Regions from separate parts of the Clostridium sp. X genome, predicted to be linked through region 2. Evidence: riboswitches for the same ligand, from Rfam matches in the RefSeq annotation. Region 2 holds a riboswitch; the other holds the start of a gene.
The links. A riboswitch is a leader RNA that binds a small molecule or an ion and turns the genes downstream of it on or off. The one in region 2 is predicted to bind cobalamin.

Region 1: it holds a riboswitch for cobalamin, as region 2 does, so the genes downstream of both, cobT (nicotinate-nucleotide--dimethylbenzimidazole phosphoribosyltransferase) here and cobT (nicotinate-nucleotide--dimethylbenzimidazole phosphoribosyltransferase) in region 2, are expected to answer to the same signal.

The regions. Positions count from the first base shown of each region.
Region 1 is NZ_CM146912.1:505,325-520,454, forward strand. It holds gene addB (helicase-exonuclease AddAB subunit AddB) at 1-2,279, opposite strand, end outside; gene ACX0KU_RS02460 (alpha/beta hydrolase) at 2,280-3,143, opposite strand; gene ACX0KU_RS02465 (recombinase zinc ribbon domain-containing protein) at 3,382-4,194, opposite strand; gene ACX0KU_RS02470 (GHMP family kinase ATP-binding protein) at 4,207-5,040, opposite strand; gene ACX0KU_RS02475 (cob(I)yrinic acid a,c-diamide adenosyltransferase) at 5,041-5,580, opposite strand; gene cobT (nicotinate-nucleotide--dimethylbenzimidazole phosphoribosyltransferase) at 5,643-6,719, opposite strand; cobalamin riboswitch at 6,953-7,135, opposite strand; gene cobS (adenosylcobinamide-GDP ribazoletransferase) at 7,271-8,008, opposite strand; gene cobU (bifunctional adenosylcobinamide kinase/adenosylcobinamide-phosphate guanylyltransferase) at 8,024-8,572, opposite strand; gene ACX0KU_RS02495 (histidine phosphatase family protein) at 8,565-9,170, opposite strand; gene ACX0KU_RS02500 (hypothetical protein) at 9,333-10,574, shown strand; gene ACX0KU_RS02505 (ABC transporter ATP-binding protein) at 10,740-11,465, shown strand; gene ACX0KU_RS02510 (ABC transporter permease) at 11,452-12,204, shown strand; partial or broken gene ACX0KU_RS02515 (sensor histidine kinase) at 12,386-13,321, shown strand; gene ACX0KU_RS02520 (response regulator transcription factor) at 13,377-14,072, shown strand; gene ACX0KU_RS02525 (hypothetical protein) at 14,228-14,377, shown strand; gene ACX0KU_RS02530 (methyl-accepting chemotaxis protein) at 14,545-15,130, opposite strand, start outside.
Region 2 is NZ_CM146912.1:2,966,158-2,981,287, forward strand. It holds gene ACX0KU_RS14905 (cobalt-factor II C(20)-methyltransferase) at 1-239, opposite strand, end outside; gene cbiT (precorrin-6Y C5,15-methyltransferase (decarboxylating) subunit CbiT) at 259-819, opposite strand; gene cbiE (precorrin-6y C5,15-methyltransferase (decarboxylating) subunit CbiE) at 816-1,433, opposite strand; gene cbiD (cobalt-precorrin-5B (C(1))-methyltransferase CbiD) at 1,449-2,534, opposite strand; gene ACX0KU_RS14925 (precorrin-8X methylmutase) at 2,536-3,168, opposite strand; gene ACX0KU_RS14930 (cobyrinate a,c-diamide synthase) at 3,232-4,563, opposite strand; gene ACX0KU_RS14935 (cobyric acid synthase) at 4,565-6,037, opposite strand; gene ACX0KU_RS14940 (sirohydrochlorin cobaltochelatase) at 6,051-6,893, opposite strand; gene cobT (nicotinate-nucleotide--dimethylbenzimidazole phosphoribosyltransferase) at 7,009-8,076, opposite strand; cobalamin riboswitch at 8,215-8,388, opposite strand; rRNA gene rrf (5S ribosomal RNA) at 8,536-8,652, opposite strand; tRNA gene ACX0KU_RS14955 (tRNA-Asn) at 8,656-8,730, opposite strand; rRNA gene ACX0KU_RS14960 (23S ribosomal RNA) at 8,820-11,724, opposite strand; rRNA gene ACX0KU_RS14965 (16S ribosomal RNA) at 12,011-13,519, opposite strand; rRNA gene rrf (5S ribosomal RNA) at 14,626-14,742, opposite strand; rRNA gene ACX0KU_RS14975 (23S ribosomal RNA) at 14,902-15,130, opposite strand, start outside.

The DNA.
Region 1 (15,130 bases), 650 kb from region 2:
CTAAAATATAATTTATTTCCATATAATTTTCTTATCTTATCTTCTCTTATTTGCTCTACATCATTTGTATAAGCAGCCGCTGAAAAAATTACCTTTAATCTATCTTTCCAATCATTATTGGATGAGTACCAATCAAAAACATCACTCCAAAGAGGGCTTGAGTTCTTATTATTATCTCTTCTCAGTATAGATACCAGTTTATTAAAAGTAGGAACTTCTCTTGAAACGTACTCAAGACTTTCTTCATCATTTCCTTCTACTATATCTCCCTCTTCTTTTACTTTATGAAATAGAGCCTTAAATCTTGATATAATAATAGAAGGTCTTAGGGCCTTCCCCTCAAAATCTCCAATAGAATAACATACTCTTAAATACTTTGAAGTAATAGTTAATGTTCTGTATATTAAATACTGTTCATTAAAGCTCTTAGACTTAGTATCTTCTGCAATTTCAATGTCTATTGTTCTAAGTTTATTTCTATCTGAATCCGTAAGTATTCCCTCGTCCTTTGATACCGCTGGAAAAACTCCATCATTAACTCCTAAAATATATAAAAGCTTAACTTCATGGGTTCTAACTCTCTCCACATCTGAAACTAGAACTTGATCAAGAGATGGTGGAATAAGCCCCATCTTATGTTCACCAAACCCTAAGGATAGAATCTTTGTGAACTCCTTTAGCTCAAGTTTTTCTTCTTTAAATATGTCTACTACTTGATCTAAAAGCTCTATAACCATATTCCAAATCTGACTATACTCCATTGCCAGGACTTGATTTCCTTCTTCTTTAAACTTTCTAACCCATATCTCTATTATTTTGTTAGCTTCAATTTCACATAAAAAATTATATAAGGCAGTACATATTTCCTCTACATTCTTTTTACCCTTTAAATCTTCACTAAGTTTATTTAAAGGTTTAGTAACTTGAAGCTTTATATTATTTACCCTATTACAAAGTTCCTCGTTTCCATATTCCCAAAGGTTATTCCATTTGTTTTTTCCTCTTATTCCATAAGCCATTACATAGTTCTCTAGAATATCTATATCTTCCTTATTAATATTTATAAGTCCTGACTTTAGATATCTAAACACAGTCTCATAAGACCAATTTCTATTGAGGACTTCTAGTGCAGAAGTTATTAATACTATAAGAGGGTTATCATCTATTTCATGTTTGTTATCTATAAAATAGGGAATTTCATATTCATGAAATATTGTCTTTACTATCTTTTCATAAGCTCCTAAATCTCTGGTTATAACTGCTATATCCCTAAACCTCAGCTTTTCTTCTCTTGCCATTTTAATAATATCCATAGCTACTTTCTCTACTTCAGCATATTGATTTAGCCCTCTAATTATTTTAATATCCTCTGTTTTCTCTTTATATTGTTCATAGGGATACTTGAAATAATTTGCTTCTAAATATTTAATTTCCATGCTACCTTTAAATCTATCATTACATGTACTTTCTGATATTTTATCTTCTTCAATAGCATAATTATTTTCACCTGCAATACTACGTAGTCTTTGCTCTGTATTTTTAACTGGAGCAAAAACATCTGTGCTATCCATTTCATTATGGGAATCCATACAAAGGGTTATATTTACTCTTTTTACTTTTCCTAAAAGTCTTTCTATGACCTTATACTGCTGGGGAGTGAAGGAGGTGAATTCATCAAACCATATCTCTGCTTCATTAAATAGAGTAGACTCTTCCAATTTGTGATAAAGCATAGATAGTTCATCTTCACTATCTATGTAGTTTTTATGTAAACTTTTTTCAAACTCTGCAAAAATCTTAATTATATCCGAAATCTTATCTTTTAATAATCTATCATCGTTAATTAGACTTAGTGAGTTTTCAAGCTCTTCTGGAGTAATATCATATCTTTTAAATTCTGTAATAATATCTGACACTGTAGTTACAAATCCATGTTGATCTGCAGCTGCTCCAAAAAGCTTAAGTTCCTCCTTTAATCTATTCATAATACTAAAGATTAACATAAGCTTACCTGAAGAATCCATCCGACTTCTGGTTGCCCCTCCAACCTCATTAAACACCTTATATGCCATTCTCTCAAAGCTAGTAACTTCTACATTTATAATTCCTGTACCTTTAATAGCTTTTACAACACTTTTTTCAGCTTGAAATGAGAACTGTTCTGGAACAACTAAAATTAATGGTTTCTCTTCTCCATCTTCTAATCTCTTTCTTATTTCCCCTACGCATTGTGCACTCTTTCCACAACCTGCACGGCCATAAATAAGTCTTAAACTCATTTAACTCTTCACCACCCTATCTAAAAACTCTCCTACTCTTCTATCATACTCTTCAATATTATTTGAAAAAGCTTCTGCATGATGAGAATTAGGAGCAATATATATTTCCTTAATTCCCTTCTTTACATTATACATCTCTTCACTCATATAAGTTGGAACATAGTCATCTGCTTTTCCATGTATAAACATTACCGGGGTATCTACTTCACCTAATTTCTTTATTGGAGATACCTCTTTAAAGTTCCATCCAGCTCTTATCTTAACTATCATACTGATTAATGGCATTAAACAGCATAACCACTCATACTTATATCGTTTTATTAGTTGGTACCTCATAAGTTTAGTAACATCTGAATAAGCACAATCTGCAATACAAAATTTTATTCTAGAATCTATAGCTATATTTTGGAGAACAGTTCCTCCTCCCATTGACTCGCCATGGGTTCCAACTATGATATCATCCCCAAACCTATTTACTAGCCAGTCCGTCCATGCCTTTAAGTCATACTTTTCAAAATACCCAAAGGACACATCATTCCCTCCACTTAATCCATGATATCTATTATCATAAACTAAAACATTAAAATCTCTTTTTAAAAATATGTGCATATATTTCATAGAGTTATATATACAGCACTTAAACCCATGACATATAATAATAAATTTTTTTGTATTTTTATTAGGAAAAAAAACTCCATACATCTTATATCCATAGGAGGAATCTATATATACTTCTTCTTTATCTAAATCAGTTGTAACTTCCTCACAAAGATGCTTTTCAGGATGTATAATTTTATTTGACAATTTCATGCAAACCAAAATAATACCTAACACAATAACAAGAAACAAACTAAATACCCACATTTTCTTATACTCCTTTATAGTTCTTTTTTAATAATACCCTTTAATTTATTGGATATCAACTTTAAGAACCTCTTAAATTAATATAACTTATAAGGTATAATTCTATCCTAAAACTATCCTTAAATAACAAATTTAATTATTAAAACATCTTCACAAGGTTGCAAATGAATTTTAAAATCAAAAAAAGTATTAATACTAAATTTAAAATACAGCTAAATAAATTTAGTATTAATACTTTTTAACCTTTAAATCTATAATATATATCTACCTTTTTCTCTCTTAGTGCCTTATTTTCCGAGATAACAATTTTATCTACTAAAGCCTCAATAAACTCCCTGTTAATATCCTTAAAGCCTAGTATCTTGTCCACTTCTTCTTTGCAGATTTGATAGTATATTTCACTTTCATCTTCATTTTTTAATTTTAAACTCTCTACATTCCCTTGTTTTATTATTAAAAACTGTTGTTTCTTCTGTAAAGCTCTCATCAAGTTTTCAAAATTTCTATAGCTTGTTATACCACTTATCTCCTCAGAATACATCACTTCAAATTGGCTCTCTATCTTTTGTAACTCTCTTTGAATCTTTTTAAGTTCTTTTTTATAAGCATCTGCTGTTATAGCCTTCTTGTTTTCCATTTTATATAACTCTTCTATATCTATATTATTTTCTAAACAATCTGTAATACTTTCTTTTATAGCTTCTAATAAATATTCTTCTTTAATAGAATGTGATGTACATCTTCCCCTTATTTTTTGACTGTTTGCACACTTATATCCTTTATACCTCTCGTTATAAAACATATTTCCACCACATTCATTACATTTGAGAACTCCTTTAAATATGTGAATTTCTCTATTACTTTGCTTAAAGGTCTTTTCTAATTCTTTTTTATCTATTGATATTCTTGTAGTAACTAACTTTTTTATGATTTCATTTAATTCTCTCTTATCATAATTGTACATTATTTCTATTTTATCTTGAATCATAGTCTCCTCCAGCATATTGTTTTTACCATTATATATATGCTGAAAACCTTTAACTATTTCCAAAATTTTCAATACTTATTCTATACTCTCTAGAGTTTTTATAGTATAAAACTTATAGAAATTCTTCTTTTTAATGAAGTTAATTGCTTGCTTTAATTTTTCTTCATCTTCATATATTATTCCTAGTACATTACCGCTATGTGCTCCTATAATTCCAAGTCCTGAAGTGTGTTCCTTTATATTTTCAATATAACTTATCCATTCATAGTTAAGTCTATTCTGATTTCTCTTTATACTCTCTTCAGAAACGTAAGCAAACTTTTCTAAATTATTTTCTGATACTCCTTCTTTTAATATAGTAAAAAGATCAGTTGTATCACTTAAATCAGGTAACTTCCTATTATTAAACTCCACAGTATTTATCTTATCTTTTCCTTCAAAAGCTAATATATTATATCTTAGATACTTACCTACTTTTTCTTTATAAAGGCCTTTCTTATAATCAAATAAGGTCATTTCTTTAAATATTATGCTATCAGTAGGCTCTATGTTTATGCACTCTCTAATAAGCTCTTCTTCATTAAAATCTTTTTCAAACATCTTTAAAAGAGAATAATATGTAGCGCAAAGGTCTGCAGTACTGCTAGCCATACCTTTTCCAGTAGGGATTTTAGAAAAGATATTAATATCTAAGCTTTTATAATACTCTTCATAATTCCATCCTTTTAAAATATTATATAAGAATCTATCAGCCTTAACCCATTTACACTTTCTATAAGGCTTTCTACTTTCAAATAGTTTTACAGTTGTATAAACATTTATAGGACAGGATAAGAGCATATCTTTATTGTTAATTTTTCCTTGAATCACTTCTCCAAAACTTCCCGGATACCTTGTAATAACCTTCATTTAAAACTCAATTCCTGCCCTTACACGAACTCCCTGTTCCATGTAGTGCTTTATTTCTTTCATTTCTGTTACTAGATCTGCTCTATCTTTAATTGAATCTGGAACATTTCTTCCTGTTAGAATTAGTTCCATGTTAACAGGCTTATTATCTATAAGTTTTATAACCTCTTCCTCACTTAAAAGCTTATTCCATAAAACTCCCATTATTTCATCTAAGATAAATACATCACAGCTATTATTTTTAATTACTTCCATAGCAAAATTATACGCTTCTTTCACTTCTTCCTGTAAAGTTATCCTTTCTTCTTCAGTAAGATTCCAAAAGAAACCTTTTTTACTCTCAAATCTAAAAATCTGAAAGTCCTCTCCGATTAGCTTTGCAACCTCTAGTTCTCCCGTTGGGTGAGTTTTAAGAAACTGGAGCATATATACCTTTAAACCATTTCCAACTGCTCTTATTGCTTGCCCTACTGCCGCTGTTGTCTTGCCTTTTCCGTTACCTGTATATACTTGAACATATCCTTTTTCCAATTTTTTTATCATTACTTCCCCTCCTTATCACTAGTATTTACATCTTCTGCAAAGCTACCCATCATTCTTATTTATCTAATATCAACAAATTTATCCTTTGACTCATCGCTTATACCTACATTTTCAAAAGTAGCCATATTATTAGCTACATGAAGTGCTGCTTCTATAATATTAAAAGCAAGGGGACATCCACTACCTTCTCCAAGTCTCATATTTAAATGAAGAATAGGCTCAAGTCCTATATAGTTAAACACATAATTAACAGCTTTTTCATCTGACTTATGGGATGTAAACATATAATTTTTACATTCTGGTTTTAAAATATATGCACAAAGGGCTGCTGCACATGAGATAACTCCATCTATAACTATTGGTTTTTTATTCTTAGCTGCTGATAAAAAGCATCCGCACATTCCAGCAATATCAAATCCTCCAACTTTACCCACCACATCAATAACATCCTCTTTATTAGGATTATTAACCTCTAAAGCTGTTTTTAAAACATTCTTCTTTACTGTAAACTGTTCCTCAGTTAGTCCAGCACCTCTACCAACTATTTCTTCTATATTTACATCTAAAAGTGAAGCTATAATAGTTGCACTAGTAGATGTATTTCCAATACCCATTTCTCCAGTTCCAAACAAGTCATAACCCTCATTACATAGCTTGTCCGTAATTTCTATACCAGTTTCTATTGCTTTTATGGCTTCTTCCCTAGTCATAGCTGGTCCCTTGCACATATTTGCTGTACCATTAGCCACTTTTCTCTTTATTACCTTAGGGTTTGCAATTTCTCCTTTAACTCCAATATCAACAACAGTTAACTCTGCATTAGCAAAGGAAGCTAAAACCCCAACACCAGTTTTCATTTCTGGAATACTATTTGTCATAACTTCAGTAATTATTTGATCGACACAACTCACCCCATCTTCACATACACCATTATCAGAACACATAACAATTATATTTCTCTTCTTTACCTCATTAAAAACCTTTCCTGTAATTCCAGCAAACCTTGCTGCAATCTCTTCAAGTTTTCCAAGACTCCCAAGCGGTTTAGTAAGATTATCAATATGCTTCCATGCTCTTTCCATTGCCACATTGTCCACTCCACTTATGCTTTCAATTGTATCCTTTAATAAATTCATATTATTTTCCTCCTCTTAATTCTCTTTCAAATACCCTTCTACTTTGTTACCATTTTTAAAATCTAGTGCAAATCTTAAAATCTGCTTAAAAGGAAAGTGGCAGTACGCTTTATCCGTACTGCCACTAGAATTAACTTATAACTAAAAAATAAACATCTTAGAGTGAAATAAAACTAAAATGCTCTATCTTTAATAAATATGTATATTCTAATAGACCTTCCCTCCGAAAGCATATTTAAGACTAATTTTAGGCAGGTCTCCTGACTTATGAATCTTCCTCATCTTTTCCTTCCCCTATAGTTAGAGTGGATCCCAAAGATTTGTCATCAAATACAGTAGCGGGGGCTGTTGCGGATTTTAACCGCATTTCCTTTTCACTTTGTTCATAAAAAAGCACCTAAAATTCATATTATGTTTTGTTAGTTTTATTAATTATGAAACTCCTTCTCATTGCTAGAATGAGTACTCTACTGAGTAAGGCACTCACTTCAAATCATAGATTTAGGATGTCTGCTTAAGTATAATTTTTTTTCTCTATATTGTCAAATAATTTATATTATCATCAATGATATTAACACAACTAACTCGTTATTAGCCCCTAAACTATCACCGGTAACCCCTTTAATCTTAGAATTACATAGTGCATTAAATAAACTAGTTGTAACTATCGCTAAGATTAACAATATTACAGTTTTTAAAATAGCGTTTAACAGAAGCCCTATAATTAAGACAAATACCACATTTACTATTACTTCCCTTAAAGTTACAGTGTTAATAAACAAATTCCCCGAACCATTTTCCTTAGCTGGAGCTCCAATATAGCTAAGAAATATCATAGAAAATCTACTTATCATAGGTATTAGAAGTATACCTATGACTCTATACTTCACTAAAAGGAGTCCGTACCCTTGATACTTTATCAAAATATTTAATACTAAGCCTACACAAGCAAATGTACCTATTCTACTATCCTTCATTATTTCTATTATCTTATCACTACCTTTAAAAGCAAAGAAACCATCACAGGTATCGCCAAATCCATCTAGATGTAGTGCTCCTGTAATTAATATCTCAAAGATAATTATAAGTATAACTACAAAGTTTATTGGAATTACTCTAGATAATACTATATATAATCCATATTGACATAGTCCAATCAATAATCCTATAAAAGCAAAGAAATTTGCTCCATTTCTGAAATTGCTCTTTTCACAAGGAAGTGATTTATTTATAGGCACTCTCGTTAATATTTGAAACATAAGTAAAAAATCATAATAATATTTTTTCATATAACCTCCCTGTATTTATTTAATTTTTAAAGATAATCCTGATACCACTAAATATGCCTCATCACATAACTTACCTAATAGTTGATTTATCCTACCTGATATATCTGTAAAGATTCTTCCAAGCTTGTACTCCGATACAAGCCCAAAGCCGACTTCATTTGTTATTATTACAATCTCTTTATGAAACTTTCTAGAAGCATTAATTATTTCTATAACTTGTTCACTAATACCTTCTTCTAAATTCTCAATTTCTTTCTTAGATATATTATCAAAATCGCTATATTTATCAAACATTAAATTGGTTATCATAGTGGTAACGCACTCAAGAATAATATATTTATGCTCTGATTCTTTAATAACCTTATGTAAATTTCTATATCCCTCAAAGGTTTCCCAATTTTGATTTCTTGTTCTTTTATGAATATCAACTCTTTCTTTCATATCTTCATCAGTGATAATTGAAGTGGCAATATATAAAACCTCATCTTTCCCTTTAAATAGCCCTTCTCCAAAGCTGCTTTTACCGCTTCTGCTTCCTCCTGTTACTAAAGTTATCTTACTCATTACCTTCACTCTCCATTGCATCTAACTGTATAATTGAATCAATGTACCAGTTATCATATTGGAATTTAATTATTGATACACTACCATTTTTTGAAACAAACTTCCAAAAGTTTTTTAAATCTCCTCCAAGTATATAACAATAAATTAATCTTATAATTCCACCATGAGTTATAGCAAGACAGTTTTCATAATTTTCCTTCTCTAAGGATTTCATAAATTCTACTACTCTACTATAAGTTTCTGATACGCTCTCTCCCTGTGGAATCCTATAATCTATCCAGTTCTCTTCCCAAGCCTTTTGCTCCATAGAGTAATTATCACATATTTCATTATATGTCTTATTTTCAAAAATCCCAAAATCTCTTTCATTTAATCTATAATCACATTCTATTTCTGTATATTCTAAAATTTTCGCTGTATCAATAGCTCTTTTTCTTTCACTTGAAAATACCTTATCAAAGCGTATATGCTTAATAAAGTTTTTTGTTCTTTTAATTTCACCTATACCTTTTAATGATAATTCATCTTCAAAACTGCCTAGGTATCTCCCCTGGAAATTACTCTGGGTCTCTCCGTGCCTCACTAAATACAAGTTCATGAAATTTGATCTCCCACTCCACTGTTTTTATAATAAATGATATCATAAACTTTATACTTTGTTTATAATTAATTTATAGAAAGTAGATATATATACTTTATAATAGAATTATGAAGGACCTTCATGTCATTAACAAATTTTAAATAAAAAGGAGTTTTATAAATGAAATTCAAGAAAAAAACCGCAATGATTTTAAGTTTCGCTCTTGGTACAACAATGCTTGCTACTACAGCTATTGCTGAAATAGCATCTAAAACTGGCTATGACGTACTAAAGGATTCTATAAAATACACAGCTGAAAGTGCTACTACTAAACTTTCTAGTTATACAATGGATATGTCTTTTGTAGTAAAGGCTGATGGTAATGTTATAGCCTCTGAAAAATCTTTAAATAAATATGATGTTTCAAAAAAAGCCACAGAAAGCATAACAACAAGTATTGATGGTAAAAAGACATTTGATTACTACAACTTCTCTGACAAAAACGGAAGTATAAGCAAAAATAATAATGAAGCTGTTTATTATGTAACTGAATTTACAACTCCTCAAGAAGGTCACATCTTTACAAACCCATTTAAGGAAAAAGGTGCTGAAGATGTTGAAAGAATAGCAGATATTCTTGTAGGTAATTTAAAAGATTATGTTATAGTTAATGAAAAATCTGATGGAAGTAAAGAATTATCTGGTTCTTTAAGTGAGTCTCAGATACCAGCTTTAATTAATGCAGTAGTATCTTTTCAATCTAAAAATGAATTCAGTCATAGACAAAACACAGATGATCTTATGCCTAAAATTACAAAAGATATATTTGTAAAAGAAATTACAGGACATATGCTTGTAAACAAAGATGGATTAATAGAAAACTTACTTGGTACTGGAACAATATCTGGTAAAGATGATAATGGAAAAGAGCATACCCTAACTTTTGAGCTATCTGGAAAACTATATGGTGTTAACTCAACTGCTGTTAATAGACCTAATCTTGCTGGTAAGAAGGTAGAAAAAAATATAGAAAAAGATTATAGCAAATTATCTAATCCTAAAAAATATGTAGGAACATACAAAACTGATATAGTCCTTGAAAAAGAAGATAAATTTGAAAAAATAGGTGAAAAGTTTATAGAAATAACTGAAATAAACGAAACAACTATTGTAGGAAGACATTACGAAAAGTATGCTTCCGGTTACGAAGAATATGCAGCTAATAAAAAAGACTTTAAATTTAATGCAAAATTCCAAGAAAAAGATTTAAATGCAAACTTTACTGCTACTTCTTCTGGTAATAAGGTTGAAGGAAATATATATATAGATCAACATGCTGGAAAAGTATATTTCAATATGAATGAAAGATTTGGTGGTTCTAATTTATTATTCGATAACGACTATAAAAGAGTATTTGAATAAACTAAAAAGTTTATAAATTAAAATTTTCAACTTATAATTGAGAGGTACTAGGTACTAGAAGAGTTTATTCTCATAGTTCAAAACTATGTTTTCTAGTGCTTAGTACCTAATACATATAAAAAATTGTCACTGTTTTTTCTTAAATTAAGTTTTGGAGGTATGCAAATGGAAAAAGTTATTGAAATTAAAAACCTCTCCAAAGTGTATAAAAATGGACGAGGTATAAGAGATATTAACCTGGATATACATAGAGGTGAAATCTTCGGATTTTTAGGACCTAATGGTGCTGGTAAAACAACAGCTATGAAAATTATGACCGGACTTGTAACTCCTGATAGCGGTGATGTTAAAATTTTAGGTCACAGTATATCTGAAGACTTTGAGGGAGCTATGAAAAAAGTAGGTTGTATTATAGAAACTGCTGAATCCTACCCCTATTTAACTGCCTTTGAAAATCTAAAACAATTTTCAAGATACTATAAAGACGTGGATAGTAAAAGAATAGAAGAAGTTTTAGAACTTACAGGACTCATAAAATACAAAAATGAAAAACCAAGGAAATTTTCTCTTGGAATGAAGCAAAGACTTGGAATTGCAGCTGCAATACTATCAAGACCTGAAGTAATAATATTGGACGAACCTTTAAATGGACTTGATGTTGAAGGAATGATTCATATGAGAAATATTATAAAAGATCTTTCTGAGAGAGAAAAAACCACCTTCTTTATATCAAGCCATCTCATTCATGATGTAGAACTTACCTGTACCAGTATAGGAATACTATATAATGGTAAAATGCTTAATGTAGATACTACTGAAAATATATTAAAGAACTATGTTTCCCTTGAAAATTATTTTATTAGTGAGGTAGAAAGAAATGGCAGAATTTAAAGCGGCTTTAACCAACGAGCTGGAAAAACTATATAAAAAGAAAAAAGTTATGGTGGCAGCCTCTATGTCACTTATTTTCATTATACTTGGACAACTATCCATTACTATCTTAAGAAGCGGTTTTGGAGTTCGTGGAGTTTCTAACATGGAGTTCCCCCTACTTGTACTTTCTGTAGTTGTTAATACAATTCTCCCTTTATTTACTGCACTTGTTACTATTGATAGTTTTTCTGGAGAGTTTTCACAAAACACTATGAAAATTACAATTACAAGACCAGTTACAAGGTTAAAATTCTTTACTGCAAAAATAAGTGCTATCTTATTATTTGTTTTAGTAAATCTTATATTTGTAATGGTCTTTTCAACCATAATAGGTCTTATTTTTAATTCAAATACCTTTACAATACAAGGACTTATTAAAATATTAGTTTCTTATACAGTAACATTAGTTCCAATGACAGTACTTGCCCTAACTATTGTACTTCTTACAAATATACTTAGAAGCGGTATAAGTGTATTTTTTGTAACTATTCTTCTTTTTATCATTTTTAAAGGATTAGGATTTGTTTTTTCAAGTTATTCTGGTTTGTTTTTTACAAGTATGCTAGACTGGCACAAATTATGGATTAGCAGCAACATCTCCTTTTTAAAGATTTTCCGTCAATTTATGATGATGCTTAGTTATGATATACTCCTCTTTACAGGTGCTTATTATTTATTTGATAAAAAAGACTTTTAATAATCAAGGTGAGTAAATGCAAATAAAAAAACGTTTAATTATTTATAATACTATAACTGTTGTAATTCCATTGACTATTGTAATCCTAACAATTTTCATTCTTAAGGTTATCCCCTTTAAATCCTTTAATTCAAACATAAACTACGATGATTTTAAAAACTTAGAGTCTTTAAAATATATACTAATGATTTCAGGTGCAGTATTTTTTATATCATTTATAGTTTCTAACATGATTATGTCATATCTATTTTCTAAGAAAATGTTAGATCCTATAACTCATCTTAAAAGAGCTACATCTGAGATTAGTAGAGGTGATTTAAACTTAGAAATTGCAGAAATCGGTGATAAAGAAATTAGAGAACTATGTGCAGATTTTGAAAAAATGAGAATACAATTAAAAGATTCTGTTCGTCTTAAAATAAAATATGATGATAATAGAACTATGCTTGTTTCTAGTATCTCTCATGATTTAAGAACTCCCATAACCTCCATAAAAGGTTATGTTGAAGGGATTTTAGATGGGGTAGCTAACACCCCTGAAAAAGTAGAATTTTACTTAAAAACTATATATTCAAAAGCTGAACTCATTGATGTGATGATTGATGATTTACTTTTATACTCTAAACTTGACTTAAATCAGCTTCCTTTTAACTATGAAAAGACTGATATTGCTAGTTTTTTTGATTACTGCGTTATGGAAAGCACTCTTGAACTTCTGAAACATAATATATCAATTGCACTTGAAAACTACTTGAAGGAATCAAAATATGTGATGCTTGATAGAGAAAGAATGCGAAGAGTTATAATTAATATTATTGATAACTCTCGAAAATATATGAACAAAGAAGAAGGAAAAATAACTATAATGCTAAGAGAAACAAACTCTAGCATTGTTATTGAAATAAGAGATAACGGTTCTGGTATTGATAAAAATCATATAAATAGAATATTTGACAGATTCTACAGAGGTGATTTAGCAAGAACTGAAACAAAAGGCAGCGGACTTGGACTTGCTATCTCAAAACAAATTGTAGAAGCTCATAAAGGCAAGATATGGGCTATTGGCCACGAAGATGCAGGTACTAGTATAATAATATCACTAGCAAAGCTATCATAAGCAGAGTACTCATCTGACGAAGGAAGAGGAGTTACAGAATTATAGGGAGGGTATTATGAAGAAAATTTTAATAGTTGAAGATGATTCGAGCATTGCTGAACTTCAAAAGGATTACTTAGAGCTTTCTGGTTTTGAAGTTACTATATGCACAGATGGTGTAGAGGGTTTAAATGCTATAAAAAAGAATGATTTTAATTTAATAATTCTTGATGTTATGCTCCCTAAATTAGATGGATTTAGTATTTTACGCAATATCCAAGAAGATAAGGACATTCCTGTTTTAATGGTGTCTTCAAAAAAAGAAGAGATTGATAAAATTAAGGGGTTAAGTCTTGGTGCTGATGATTACATTACTAAACCCTTTAGTCCAGGTGAGCTAGTTGCTAGAGTTAAATCTCATATTCAAAATTATGAAAAAATAAAAAGTAAATTTACTATAAAACCTAAGAATAACGTTATCGTTATAAGAGGTCTTGAAATAATTAAGGATTCTAGACAGGTATTTGTAAATGGTAAAGAGGTCTCTTTAGCCCAAAAGGAGTTTGAATTATTACTTCATTTAGCTGAAAATCCTAACATAGTATTTAGTAGAGAAGATTTATTCGAGAAAATCTGGGGACTTGATGCCCTTGGTGATACTGCTACAGTGACAGTACATATCGCAAGAGTAAGAGAGAAAATAGAGTCCTCCCCTTCTAATCCACAGTATATAGAAACCGTTTGGGGAGCTGGATATAAACTTAGAGTGTAAAATAAAATTCTTTGGAGAGCACCCCATTAAAGTGGGGTGCTCTTTAAGTCATGCAAGCTATCTTAAGTAAGTGCTACTATTAGAATTCATTTAACTACTTATAAAAGTATTTCTAATGTGAAACATTTTTAAGACTTGTTTATCTAATACATAAGGTGGATATAATCAAGTCAGATATTGAACACAAAGATGGTATAGGGTATGGATTAGAAATCACTTATATTAGTAAAAAAAAGATAGGTTTAGTTTTTTGGCTTCTTCAATGGTTCATAACGGCAGCTGGCATGAATTTGACAAAAATTTAGTTGATGATTTTAGAAATCTATATAAAAACTTAAATTAATTAGCTCTAAGCTTTTCCTCCATGAAATAGGTAAAATCACTATTGATAATATAAAAAGGGTGTAAATAGATTTGTTTTACACAAATCTATTTACACCCTAATATTCTCAGTAGTAATCTCTAAGTATGTCTATAATCTATTTTCTTGAATAAGCTTCTCATTATAAGCTGATAAGCTTTCTCCTGTTTTTTCTAATTGTTCATCTATTACATTTGCTTCTTTTATATGTTTAATTATTGCATTTGTTGTGGTCTTTAGAACATCATCAATCCCTACAATTTCTTTGTTCATGCTTTCTATATGTCGTTTTTGAGTAGATAAAATATTCATTACCTCTTTTGCTTCTTGTTCTACCTGTGCTATTCCGGATAAGCTTTTCTCTACTTTATCTATAGCTTCACTTGAAGCTTTGACACCATTAGCTATAACATCATTAGACTTGTCCGAGTTGTTTAAAACCTTCTTAGTCTCTTCCTCAATTCCTTGTATTAAACTAGAGATGTCTTTAGTACTCTCTTTAGTCATTTCAGCTAGTTTCCTTACTTCACTAGCAACTACTGCAAATCCCTTACCATGTTCCCCTGCTCTTGCTGCCTCTATTGCTGCATTTAAGGCTAAAAGATTAGTCTGACTTGCAATACCTGTTATTAGCTGAACTACATCATTAACCTTGTTGAACTTTTTTGCTAGCTCATTAATGCTATTGGCATTATTT
Region 2 (15,130 bases):
GCTTCAAAAGCTTCATATATCTTTTGCTCTTGCTCTTCTCCACCCATTGGGAAATGCTTTACTAATATTTCTGAATCTTTTTTTATAAAGTCTTCAGCTATTTCAAGTGCAATACTCTTTCCTCCTGACATTGCACTTGGCACAACTATAACATTACAACTTTCTATAATTCTCACTGCCTTTAATGTCAGTAACTCTTTATCTCCTGGCCCTACACCTACACCATATAATTTAGCCATATGAATCCTCCTTAGTTTATTACACTTGTTTTTCTCCTGAAACAATAAATATTGGATTGTTTGCTATGAGCATTAAACTATCTCCCCTAGTTTTACTTATTGCAATTTGAGAACATTCAGTTTTGTATCCCAGTTTCTTTAATTTTTCTAAAGCCTTATAGACATTATCTAAAGTTATAAAGTTTAAAACCATTTTACCTTTAATTTTAAGCATGTTACCGTATTTCTCTATAAGATTTTCTATATTTCCACCACTTCCACCTATAAAAACTCCATCAAACTTTTCATATATTTCTATATCTTCAGCTAACCCTTCTATGATTTCAAAATTATCTGCCTGAAACTTTTCTTTATTTTTATATAAAACTTCTAAGGCCTCTTTATCTTTTTCTATTCCTATAACTTTTCCCAAATTACATATCTTGCTTATTTGAATACTTACAGAGCCTGTCCCTGCTCCAACATCTGCCACTACATAATCATTCTTCAGCTCTAACTTAGCAATACTTAATATTCGCACTTCCTCTTTAGTCATGGGGCAGTTTCCTCTAATGAATTCATCATCTTTAATATAAATCATGCTTCTTCCCCTTTTCTATCTATTATGATTACAGAAAGTTCACTAAATTTCATATCTAAAGCTTTTCTAAAATCAACTATAGTTATTTTCTCATCTTCATAAGACAGATTTTCACCTATATACATAGTTCCTTTAATGCCTTCTGCTATTAGTCTTTCACATATATAAGAAGGTGTGCTCACTTTATCTGTTAACCAAAAGGATATTTTTTCACGCTTTACTATTTCAACAAAGTTTTGCTCTCTACCATGCAGACTACCTAGTGGTATTCCTTGCCATGATTTTTTTATCTTAGCAAAAAAGTATTGGAAAGAACTTATACCAGGCACTATCTCTATATGACCCTTATAATTTTTCTTAATGTACTCTAAGATACCATAAAAACCTGGATCTCCTGAGGCTACTATAGAAATTATTTTTTTATCATTTCTTAATATAAAATCATTAATCTCTTTTAATGTTTCCACTTGCATCTTTTTAGTCTTAATAAAATCTATGCTTTCAATTGCTCTTTTAAATCCAATAACTAAATGGCTATTTTCTATAGTTTCTATAGCTATAGGAAGTATATATTTTTTATCTCCTGGACCTATACCTACTATATTTAACTTCATACAAGCTTTCACTCCCTAGCACTTTCTTCCATCATAAAGTATTCCTTTTTCCATAGAGTACATAATGGATTCCACTTCTATACTGTTATAAGTAAACTGCTTCATTCTCTTCTCTACCTTTTCACCAATAGCATGATATATTGAACTATACTTATCTTCTATAATTTTTATAGCTCCCTCTGTGGTCTTTTCATTATATACAGCCTCTACTAACTCTTTTGGTGCTCCTATTAGCGCTAGTTCAAGAGCAATAACTTCCATTCTTACATCACATACTCTGCTATGAGTATTAAAACAGCCCGCTGAAACCTTACATAACTTTCCTATATGCCCTACTATAAGAATCTTATTTATGTTATTTTCTAGAGCAGAATTTAATGAAAAACCTACAAAATTAGATATGGTTATAGCTTTATCCAATTCTAAACCTAATTTCTTTAGCACATCTTCTCCCATATTTCCAAATACAAATATCAAGTCCTTATGCCCTTTATCAGCTATTTTCTGTCTTATTTCCAAAGCTATGCATTCTTTAAGTGCTTCATCTGACATAGGAGTTACAATTCCTGTAGTTCCTAAAATAGATATTCCACCTACTATATTCAACCTTGGATTAAAAGTTTTTTTAGCAACATCTTCACCCCTAGGGACGAATATAGTAATCTCAACTCCACTGTTATGAGGCAATACTTCTTTAACTTCCTTTTCTATCATAGCTCTAGGTACAGGATTTATTGCCCATTCCCCCTTTTTCACATAAAGCCCTTCACCCTGCACAACTCCTACCCCTGTTCCACCCTTTAAAGTATATCCACTAGACTTTCTCTCTGCTCTTGCCCATATTTCTAATCCATGTGTTATATCTGGATCATCTCCACCGTCTTTAATAACACAGCACTCTACAAATTCTTCACCCTTTACTATCTTTTCTATAGGTATTATAAGTTCTATTCCCTTAGGTGTGTCTATCTTTACATTAGTTATATGTTCACTTCCATATAATATAGCTGTAGCAGCCTTAGCTCCTGCCGCTGCACAAGAACCTGTAGTATATCCACATCTCAATTTTTTGCCATTAAAAGTTATATACATGTCTAGCATATTAGTTACTCCTATCAACAATTAAATACATAAGTGCATTTACAATTGCTGCAGCTACGGTACTTCCTCCTTTTCTTCCTCTTATAGTAATCATAGGAAGTGGAAGTTTTTCTGCTTCTTCTTTTGATTCAGCAGCACCTACAAAACCTATTGGTGCTCCTATTATAAACTTTGCATTGCTTTTTCCTTCTTCTATTAATTCCTTAAGTCTAAAAAGCGCTGTTGGAGCATTTCCAAATACAAAGAATTCTACTCCATCATCTACCGCTTTTTCTACTGCTGCCATAGAACGTGTTATTCCTCTTTCCTTTGCTATCTTAGCTACTTCTTCATCATCTACATAACATTTCACTTCACAATTTAATTCCCTTAGTGCTTTCTTATTTATCCCTGATAAAGCCATCTTCGTGTCTGTATATATGATCATTCCCTTTATTAATAATTCAAGTGCTTTATCAATAGCGCCGTCTCTTATGTAGATAATACTCTTATAATCAAAATCTGCAGTAGTATGTATTACTCTTTTTACTATACTAAGTTCTCTATCATCTAGATTATGAAAACCTATCTCTTCTCCTATTATTTGAAAGCTTTTTTCCTCAATATCCATAGGTGCTTTTATATAGTTCCCCATATGTATTCTACCTTTCTTATAAGTAAGTCCTAATGTTATATTTTTTACTATTTATTTGTACTTTTATTTAAAGTTGTTTTCACAATATCCTTTTTCCGTAAAATATTTTAAAAAGTGTATATTGTTAAAGAAGTGTATATGAGCATAAGTTGCTAGAACATTTTTTTTATGATATCCACACTCCCACTCTTTAATTGTCTCATCATACATAGTTTTGGTTATCTTATAAATCTTTTCTTCAATGCTACTAGTTTTGGATTTATGAAATTCATGACAATTAATTTTAAAACCTTTTGGTAATATTGTATCGTCCTTATTAACTTCAATCTGAGCATATCCAAAGTTTTGAAGACTCTTAGTCATCTCAACTTCTCCACTAATAAATCCTACAGCTTCATGACCTTCTATATTATCTGTAAGATACATAAGTCCACCACATTCTGCATAACATTTAACTCCAGACTCTAAAGCATTTCTTATACTAATTAGCATAGATTTATTTTCACTAAGTTCTTTTATAAAAATCTCTGGATATCCTCCACCTATGTACAATAAGTCAATGCCTTCTGGAATTCTTTCATCATACAAAGGACTAAAGTATATCACTTCTCCTAGTTCTTCTAAAAGCTCTATATTCTCTTTATAATAAAAACTAAAAGCTTTGTCTCTTGCCACTGCGATTTTTATTCCTAAATTCTTTAAATGAAAATGATCTTTAAATCTAGGAGTTTCTTTAAACAATTCTATAAGCCTTTCCATATCAACATATTCTTCAATTAATTCACTACACAGCTCTATTCTTTTATCTAAATCCTTAACTTCACTGCTTTGGATAAGTCCTAAATGCCTACTTCCTAATTTTAGCCTTTCATCCTTTGGTACATAGCCTAACACCTGAACATTGCAATTCTTTTCTATAGCATACTTCAATAACTTAAAATAGTTTTCACTTATATTGTTTAATATTATTCCTCTTATATCTGATTCTTCATATTTCATTATGCCTTTTATCTCTGCACATAAGGTTGCACTTTGTGCTTTAGGAGATATAACTAAAATTACTGGTGTCTTTAGTATTCTAGATACGTGAGCTGTAGAACCTGTTGTCTCTATTCCTTTACCATCATAAAAGCCCATAACTCCTTCTATAACACCAAAATCTCCTGTACCTCTTGAAAAAGCCGCTTTTATTCCTTCTTCTCCCATTAGGAAAAAATCTAAATTTCTTGAAGCTTTACCTGTAATATAAGAATGAAAGGCCGGGTCGATATAATCTGGTCCTACTTTATATCCTTGTACCTTAAAACCTCTATTTATAAGAGCTTTCATTATTCCTAAGGTTATAGTTGTCTTTCCACCACCACTACTATTAGAAGATATAACTAAACTTCTCATATTATTTTTTCAACCCCATGATCTTATAAATATTTTCTATATCTATGTTCTCTCTAACTATATCTGCTAGTTTATCAAGTTCCTTCTCCCTAAGACTCTCATATACTACAGAAGATTTTTCTTTTAATCCTTTTTTTCTTCTAAGCTTATTTACAATATACTCTCTGAAAGCTGCCCCATCAAAAACTCCATGGATATATGTACCCATAATATTTTCTTTTTCATTTACTGCTCCATCATAGTAGCTAACATCTTCACCATTTTTATTTATTATTTCAAATAAAGGTGTAACATCTTCTCCATAAGTAGATACCCCCATATGTATCTCATAACCATATAAATATGATTCTTTGTACTTTGCCTCAACTCTAGTAGTTGTTTTTTCTTTCTCAAAAATTGTATCCACATCTAATAAGTTCATACCTTCTATTTCACCTAAAGAGGTTTCTACTTCATAAGGATCCTTTATTGTTTTTCCTAACATTTGATATCCTCCGCAGATTCCTAGGATAAAACCATATTGTGAATAATTTTTAATAGTATCCTCTAATCCAGAGATTCTTAAATACATTAAATCTTCTATAGTGTTTTTACTTCCTGGGATTATAAGCATATCTGGATTTCCAAACTCTTCATCATTAGTTATAAATCTAACTGAAACATCCTCTTCTATCTTAAGAGCATCTAGATCTGTAAAGTTTGATATGTGTGGCAGCTTAATTACTGCTATGTCTATTTTATTAGTTACCTTACTATTAAACTCTATTGCTCCATCTTCATCTTCTAGTGCTAATTTAAAATAAGGAACTACTCCAACACAAGGAACCTTAATAATTTCTTCAATCATATCTAGACCAGGTTTTAGAATATCTATATCTCCTCTGAACTTATTTATTATGGTGCCTTTTACTCTTAGCTTCTCATCATCACCTAATAAAAGCATTGTCCCTGCTAAAGAGGCAAATACTCCACCCTTATCTATATCACCTACTAATAGTACAGGAGCATCCACAAGCTCTGCCATTCCCATGTTTACTATATCTCTATCTCTTAAATTTATTTCTGCTGGGCTTCCTGCACCTTCCATAACTATAATATCAAATCTTTTTTCAAGCACTTCAAAATCTTCTTTAAGCATACTACTAAACTCAAGCTTCATATTATGATACTCCATAGCTGAAGAATTACAATATACATTTCCTTTTAAAATCACCTGACATTTTCTATCAGTAGTTGGCTTTAAAAGTATTGGATTCATATACACTTCTGGCTCTAACCCTGCTGCATAAGCTTGTAGTACTTGTGCTCTTCCCATCTCTTTTCCATCTAAAGTTATATAAGAATTTAGGGACATATTTTGAGACTTATATGGACATACACTATATCCATCCTGTTTAAATATTCTACAGAGTGCCGTTACTAATATACTCTTACCTACAGATGAGGCGGTACCTTGTACCATAATTTTCGCCACTAACTTCACCTACTTATAATAATTTTATTCCTTTTATATTTCTTCCTAGATATTCATATTTATTTTCTATTACATCATTAATGTGTTGAATATATATATCTTGAAACTTTATAACTTCACCTAAACCAGTTAAAGAGACTTTCACATCAAAGCCTTCATTTATTAAAATATTCTTCCATGAGTCTTCTTCATCTCCTGCCATATCATTTTTAGCATGTTCTCCTGCAACTAACATTAATGGCACAAGTCTTACAGTGTGTCGTCTATCTTTTACTAGTATCTTTATAATATTTTCTATAGTGGGATATCCCTCTACTGAAGCAATATATGTATTTGTGTAATTATGACTCCTTAGAACTTCTTGAAGACATAAATAACAAGCATTTGAAGGATGCATAGTTCCATGTCCCATAAATAGTATAGTCTCACTTGTATCTATAATAGGTTTTATTGCATCTATAAATATATTGTAATCATCTGGTTGACCTTCCTCATAACCTTTATAATAAAGTACTGGTCTTCCTAATTTGATATTTACCTGTGGATTATTGTACTGATAGTATCTTACTATTTCTGATACGTAATCATATTCTACGCCGGGAATAATATGAAGTGGCTGAACTATTATATCTTTAAACTCTTCTAAGATAAGCTTTTCCATAGCTTCTTCTGGAGTATCTATATTTATATTATCTCTATCCTTAAGGACCTTAATTACTCCATGAGCTGTATAAGCTCTTCTTACCTGAAAATCCTTAAAATTCTCTTTAATCCTATCCTCTATTTTATCAATGGTAACCCTCCTAGTATCATGATGGGTTGTACCAAAACTTATAACCAATATAGCCTTTTTCATTTGTATCCTCCTTCTGTTTCTAGCACAGTATTTGCCATGTTAATCTCCTCCATATACAATACTACCTATAAACCAATTACCATATTCATATTTTAAACTCCTTTATTCTCAACCATCATCTAATATCTACTAAACACGCCTTTTCAATCTTAGCTTCTTCAAAAGTTCCCATATTCTCCATAGTAAATAAAGCTGCTTCAATTATATCGAAAGCCATTGGACATCCGCTGCCTTCTCCCAATCTCATTTTTAAATTTATCATCGGCTCTAAGCTCATCTCTTTCATAACATATATAGCTCCTGGTTCTGCGGATAAGTGTGAGGCAAAAATATATTCTCTACATAAATAATTTAATCTGTAAGCACATAAAGCTGCCGCTGAAGCAATAAATCCATCAATAACTATAGGTAATTTATTTTTAGCTGCTCCTAAAAAGCATCCACAAAGCCCTGCAATATCAAAGCCTCCTACTTTAGAAATCACATCAATTACATCTTCTAAATTAGGCTTATTTACTTTTATAGCTTTACTTACTACCTTTTTCTTATTTTCATATTGACTTTCTGTAAGTCCTGAACCTTTACCAACAATTATATCTGGTGAAAGTCCTGTAAGACTACTTATTACTGCCGCTGATGTAGTAGTATTGCCTATTCCCATTTCACCAGTACCAAAAAGTTCATAGCCTTCTTTCACTAGATTATCTACAGTTTCAATGCCTATCTCAATTGCTTTAATTGCCTGTTCTCTTGTCATAGCAGCTTCCTTGGCTATATTTTTAGTTCCATAAGCAATTTTTTTATGTATTATTTCTTCATTATCCATATCAGCATTTATGCCTACATCTACTACAGCTAAATCAGAGTTATAATATTTTGCAAGAGCACATACACCTGTGATACCTGCAATAAAATTGTCTGTAACAATTTTAGTAAAACTTTGAGGACATACACTTACTCCTTCTTCCACTACACCATTATCACTACACATAATTATTATATTTTTCTTATATTTTTTATATTTCATATCTCCTTTGATACCTGCAATTTTTGCTGCAATGTCTTCTAAAGCTCCAAGACTTCCTAAGGGTTTAGTAAGATTATCAATTTTCTTCTGTGCTTTTTCTATTGCTCTTTTATTTAATGGATCTATGGAATCTAATGTATCTTTAAGTAACTTCATAAAATTTTCTCCTCTATTAGTTAAAAAATAAATCCCCCACCTTAAGGTGAGGGATGTCTTCAAAAAAATTACATAAATATACTATCAATAATCTTTAATTTTTATTAGTATACGCTGCAAATTACCTTCCCACCGAAGGATAAGCTATTCATCATGGCAGGTCTCCTGGCTCACGGGTCGCTCTCCTCCAGCCTTCCCAGTATATAATACCAGTGGCAATGGATTTGTCTCCGTTTACAGTAGCGGGGGCTGCAACGGCTTTACACCGTTTTCCCTATTAAACTTAAAGTACCAATGACAGATCAAATATTAAATTTTATTTTCATAATGATTTATAATCTCGTATCTTAATTATAAACTTTATAAAATATTCATTCAAGTTAGTTTTGTATATTTATATAGAATTAATTTATTGTAAAATAAAAAAGAACTAAGTAAAATGCTTAGTTCTTTTATCTTACCTGGCGATGTCCTACTCTTCCACACCGTCTCCAGTGCAGTACCATTGGCGCTATGAAGCTTAACCATCGTGTTCGGGATGGGTACGGGTGTATCCTTCATGCCATAATCACCAGATCATGGCTCCGCGAAAAGGATTCGAACCTTCAACCTATCGGTTAACAGCCGAGTGCTCCACCGTTGAGCTATCGCGGAATACATTATTTATATTATATGAAAGATAGAAAAAGATATACTATCTTTTTTCCATTATTCTTTCAAAATTGCACAGTGAATTTAATGTTTAGATCAAGTCCTCGATCTATTAGTATTAGTCAGCTGAGTACATTACTGCACTTACACCCCTAACCTATCAACCTGGTAGTCTTCCAGGGATCTTACTAGCTTACGCTATGGGAAATCTAATCTTGAGGTGGGCTTCACGCTTAGATGCTTTCAGCGTTTATCCCTTCCCGACATAGCTACCCAGCTGTGCTTCTGGCGAAACAACTGGTGCACCAGAGGTCAGTCCATCCCGGTCCTCTCGTACTAAGGACAGCTCCTCTCAAATTTCCTACGCCCACGGCGGATAGGGACCGAACTGTCTCACGACGTTCTGAACCCAGCTCGCGTGCCGCTTTAATGGGCGAACAGCCCAACCCTTGGGACCGACTACAGCCCCAGGATGCGACGAGCCGACATCGAGGTGCCAAACCTCCCCGTCGATGTGGACTCTTGGGGGAGATCAGCCTGTTATCCCCGAGGTAGCTTTTATCCGTTGAGCGATGGCCCTTCCATACAGAACCACCGGATCACTAAGTCCGACTTTCGTCCCTGCTCCACCTGTATGTGTCGCAGTCAGGCTCCCTTCTGCCTTTACACTCTACGCGCGATTTCCGACCGCGCTGAGGGAACCTTTGAGCGCCTCCGTTACCTTTTAGGAGGCGACCGCCCCAGTCAAACTGCCCACCTAGCAATGTCCTGTGACCAGATTCATGGCCGCCAGTTAGAATTCCAGTACTGTCAGGGTGGTATCCCAAGGACGACTCCACGAAAGCTGACGCTCTCGCTTCTTAGTCTCCCACCTATCCTGTACAGACAATACCGAAATGCAATGCTAAGCTACAGTAAAGCTCTACGGGGTCTTTCCGTCCAACCGCGGGTAGCAAGCATCTTCACTTGCACTTCAATTTCACCGGATTTGCTGCCGAGACAGTGCCCAAATCATTACGCCATTCGTGCGGGTCGGAACTTACCCGACAAGGAATTTCGCTACCTTAGGACCGTTATAGTTACGGCCGCCGTTTACTGGGGCTTAAGTTCATACCTTCGCTTGCGCTAAGCATTCCCCTTAACCTTCCAGCACCGGGCAGGCGTCAGCCCCTATACATCAGCTTACGCTTTAGCAGAGACCTGTGTTTTTGATAAACAGTTGCTTGGGCCTGTTCACTGCGGCCTCCTCTCGGAGGCACCCCTTCTCCCGAAGTTACGGGGTTAATTTGCCGAGTTCCTTAGCAGCAATTCTTCCGACGGCCTTAGGATTCTCTCCTCATCTACCTGTGTCGGTTTGCGGTACGGGCACCAATTTGCTCCATAGAGACTTTTCTTGGCAGCGTGGAATCAGATACTTCGCCCATAGGGCTCCCCATCACACCTCAGACTTAAATTGAGCGGATTTGCCTACTCAACATCCTAAGTGCTTAGACGCACATCCAATAGTGCGCACATCCTATCCTCCTGCGTCATCCCATTTGTCAAACGCATTTTGGTGGTACTGGAATATCAACCAGTTGTCCATCACCTACGCCTTTCGGCCTCGGCTTAGGTCCCGACTAACCCTGGGAGGACGAGCCTTCCCCAGGAAACCTTAGATATTCGGCCAACAGGATTCTCACCTGTTTCTCGCTACTTATGCCAGCATTCTCACTTCTGCACTGTCCACCACTCCTTACGATATGGCTTCTACCTGTGCAGAAAGCTCCTCTACCACGTGTACGTAGTACACATCCATAGCTTCGGTGGTAAGTTTTAGCCCCGTTACATCTTCGGCGCGGGATCTCTCGACTAGTGAGCTATTACGCACTCTTTAAATGAGTGGCTGCTTCTAAGCCAACATCCTAGTTGTCTTAGAAATCCCACATCCTTTCCCACTTAACTTACACTTTGGGACCTTAGCTGATGGTCTGGGCTGTTTCCCTTTTGACCACGGATCTTATCATTCGTAGTCTGACTGCCGGGGTACCAGTATGTGGCATTCGGAGTTTGATAGGGTTCAGTAACTGTTGTCAGCCCCTAGCCCATTCAGTGCTCTACCTCCACTACTTAATTACCCGACGCTAGCCCTAAAGCTATTTCGAGGAGAACCAGCTATCTCCGAGTTCGATTGGAATTTCTCCGCTATCCACAGCTCATCCCATGGTTTTTCAACACCAACGTGGTTCGGACCTCCACGGAATTTTACTTCCGCTTCATCCTGGCCATGGATAGATCACCCGGTTTCGGGTCTACGATATGCAACTAGTTGCCCTGTTCAGACTCGGTTTCCCTTCGGCTCCGCACCGTAGGTGCTTAACCTTGCTACATATCGTAACTCGCTGGCCCGTTCTACAAAAAGTACGCCGTCACACATTAACGTGCTCCGACCGATTGTAGGCACACGGTTTCAGGTTCTATTTCACTCCCCTTCCGGGGTTCTTTTCACCTTTCCCTCACGGTACTGCTTCACTATCGGTCACTAGGTAGTATTTAGCCTTGGGAGATGGTCCTCCCAGCTTCCCACAAGGTTTCACGTGTCTCGTGGTACTCTGGAGTAGATCTACTTCTCTCTTCTTTTTGCCTACAGGGTTATTACCTTCTACGACAGAACTTTCCAGTTCTCTTCGACTAAAAAGATTGAAGCGTTATGATCTATCCGCAACCCCAGAAACAAAGTTTCTGGTTTGGGCTCTTCCCCTTTCGCTCGCCGCTACTGAGGGAATCGATTTTTCTTTCTCTTCCTTCTGGTACTTAGATGTTTCAGTTCCCAGAGTGTACCTCTATATACCTATGAATTCAGTATATAGTACATGATGTTTATCATGTGGGTTTCCCCATTCGGAAATCTACGAATCACAGGCTGTGTGCGCCTACTCGTAGCTTATCGCAGCTTATCGCGTCCTTCTTCGGCTCCTAGTGCCAGGGCATTCACCGTGCGCCCTTTCTAACTTGATCGTTAGACGCTTGTAAACATAAATGTTATACAAGACTTCACTCCTCAGATATACTGAGTGAGATTTATTACTAAAACTAATTACTTAGTTATAGTAGATTTCTTAATATTCACTGTGCAATTTTCAAAGAACAAAAGCAGACATCCAAATCTTCGATTTGTGATGGTCGCTTTGCCAAACACGTAGTGTTTAGCTTCCTAGAAAGACATTAGTCTTTCAAAATTAAACAGAATTAAGGATAAATTATTTCCAGTCTATGAAAGCTGTGAGCTTTCATTTCTCCCTAGAAAGGAGGTGATCCAGCCGCAGGTTCTCCTACGGCTACCTTGTTACGACTTCACCCCAATCACCAATCCCACCTTCGACTGCTGGCTCCTTGCGGTTACCTCACAGGCTTCGGGTGTTACCGGCTCTCATGGTGTGACGGGCGGTGTGTACAAGACCCGGGAACGTATTCACCGCGACATTCTGATTCGCGATTACTAGCAACTCCAACTTCATGTAGGCGAGTTTCAGCCTACAATCCGAACTGGGACCGGTTTTTTAGTTTGGCTCCCCCTCACGGGTTTGCTTCTCGTTGTACCGGCCATTGTAGCACGTGTGTAGCCCTAGACATAAGGGGCATGATGATTTGACGTCATCCCCACCTTCCTCCTGGTTAACCCAGGCAGTCTCGCTAGAGTGCTCAACTTAATGGTAGCAACTAACGATAAGGGTTGCGCTCGTTGCGGGACTTAACCCAACATCTCACGACACGAGCTGACGACAACCATGCACCACCTGTCTTCCTGCCCCGAAGGGCTTCCTCTGTTACGAGTAATTCAGGAGATGTCAAGTCTAGGTAAGGTTCTTCGCGTTGCTTCGAATTAAACCACATGCTCCGCTGCTTGTGCGGGTCCCCGTCAATTCCTTTGAGTTTTAATCTTGCGACCGTACTCCCCAGGCGGAATACTTATTGCGTTTGCTGCGGCACCGAGGGTGGTACCCCCCGACACCTAGTATTCATCGTTTACGGCGTGGACTACCAGGGTATCTAATCCTGTTTGCTCCCCACGCTTTCGTATCTCAGCGTCAGTTACGGTCCAGAAAGTCGCCTTCGCCACTGGTGTTCTTCCTAATCTCTACGCATTTCACCGCTACACTAGGAATTCCACTTTCCTCTCCCGCACTCTAGATACCCAGTTTCAAATGCAGCGCCCAGGTTAAGCCCGGGAATTTCACATCTGACTTAAATATCCGCCTACATACTCTTTACGCCCAGTAAATCCGGACAACGCTTGCCACCTACGTATTACCGCGGCTGCTGGCACGTAGTTAGCCGTGGCTTCCTCCTTGGGTACCGTCATTATCGTCCCCAAAGACAGAGCTTTACAATCCGAAGACCTTCATCACTCACGCGGCGTTGCTGCGTCAGGGTTTCCCCCATTGCGCAATATTCCCCACTGCTGCCTCCCGTAGGAGTCTGGACCGTGTCTCAGTTCCAATGTGGCCGATCACCCTCTCAGGTCGGCTACGCATCGTCGCCTTGGTGAGCCGTTACCTCACCAACTAGCTAATGCGCCGCGGGTCCATCTCAAAGCGGATTGCTCCTTTGATTATCTTCTCATGCGAGAAAATAATATTATGCGGTATTAATCTCCCTTTCGGGAGGCTATCCCCCTCTTTGAGGCAGGTTACCCACGTGTTACTCACCCGTCCGCCGCTAATCCGTTCCCGAAGGAACTTCATCGCTCGACTTGCATGTGTTAGGCACGCCGCCAGCGTTCGTCCTGAGCCAGGATCAAACTCTCAATTTAAAAGTTTAATCTGTTACTCATTACTTAAAGTTTTTGACTGGCATTTTATTTACCTTAATTTCTGTTTAATTTTCAAAGACCAAGTTTTCTTCGCCATCTCTCGACAGCTTATTTATTATATCAATTTCAAATTGTTTTGTCAACTTTTTTTAAATTGATATCATCTTTTTTGAGAACTCTTAAATTCCCAACCCCCAGTATCTAATTCACTGCTTTATAAATTACTGTCTTAAAGGTAGCTAGTCATACTAGATATTTATTTTTCTTTGTTCTCTCCAATCGACAAGGAATATCTTATCACAGAATTATTACTATTTTTATATAAATTTAGCGTTTATATTAATAAATCAGACTCATTTCTTTGATTTTCTTTAAAATTCTTAATTTAAAACATATTGATACACTAGGATATGTATACTGAGTTTATATATTTTTGATAATTGTATGTACTATTCTAAATAGCTTTAGCTATTTAAAACAAAAACATCATAAGTTACCAATATTTTTACTATCTTTCAAAATAATAAAATTAAAGCAAAAAGTAAATAATAAAACTAAATATTAATAGAGGAAAGTGTTTATTATGTGAAATATTCGTTTTTGGATTTTTTTTACTATAGTTTTAATACTTGCAGTAGCCGTAATATCCGTTCGGAAACTCCGCTTCATTGATGTTAATGTAATGATAATGATTGTAGCACTAGTAATGTCGTGTGATATGTTCTTTTGCAAACATCTCCATTTGTATACCTATATAAGTATTGAGTATAAAGGTTGGTATAGTTTTTGGGTAAATCTATTTACAATACCTTTATTAGGATTAATCTTCATTAAGTTTATTCCCAAAAATATCAAAAGAGTAGTTATTTATATTATAATATGGACAATGATAGGAACAGCGTTCGAATTATTTATTGCTAAGCCTTTGGGTATAGTGCTATACCCAAAGTGGAATGTACTTCGTTACTCTCCTATCGGCTATATTTTGGTATTCTCATTAGTTTATATTTATTATAGGCTACTGTTAAAATACTGCAAGAATACATAATAAAATTCTATAAGTAAAAAATAAAAAACACTAAGCATTTGCTTAGTGTTTTCATCTTACCTGGCGATGTCCTACTCTTCCACACCGTCTCCAGTGCAGTACCATTGGCGCTGTGAAGCTTAACCATCGTGTTCGGGATGGGTACGGGTGTATCCTTCACGCCATAATCACCAGATGACCAGACATCCAAAATCTTCGATTTTGTGATGGTCGGTTACTCATGAGCATCAGCTCAGGAGTTTCCTTTAAGGCTTTTAGAGTACTCATCAGCTACGCTGAGGAGTGTCATTGAAAGAATTTTGTTCTCTCAAAATTGCACAGTGAATTTAATATTTAGATCAAGTCCTCGATCTATTAGTATTAGTCAGCTGAGTACATTACTGCACTTACACCCCTAACCTATCAACCTGGTAGTCTTCCAGGGATCTTACTAGCTTACGCTATGGGAAATCTAATCTTGAGGTGGGCTTCACGCTTAGATGCTTTCAGCGTTTATCCCTTCCCGACATAGCTACCCAGCTGTGCTTCTGGCGAAACAACTGGTGCACCAGAGGTCAGTCCAT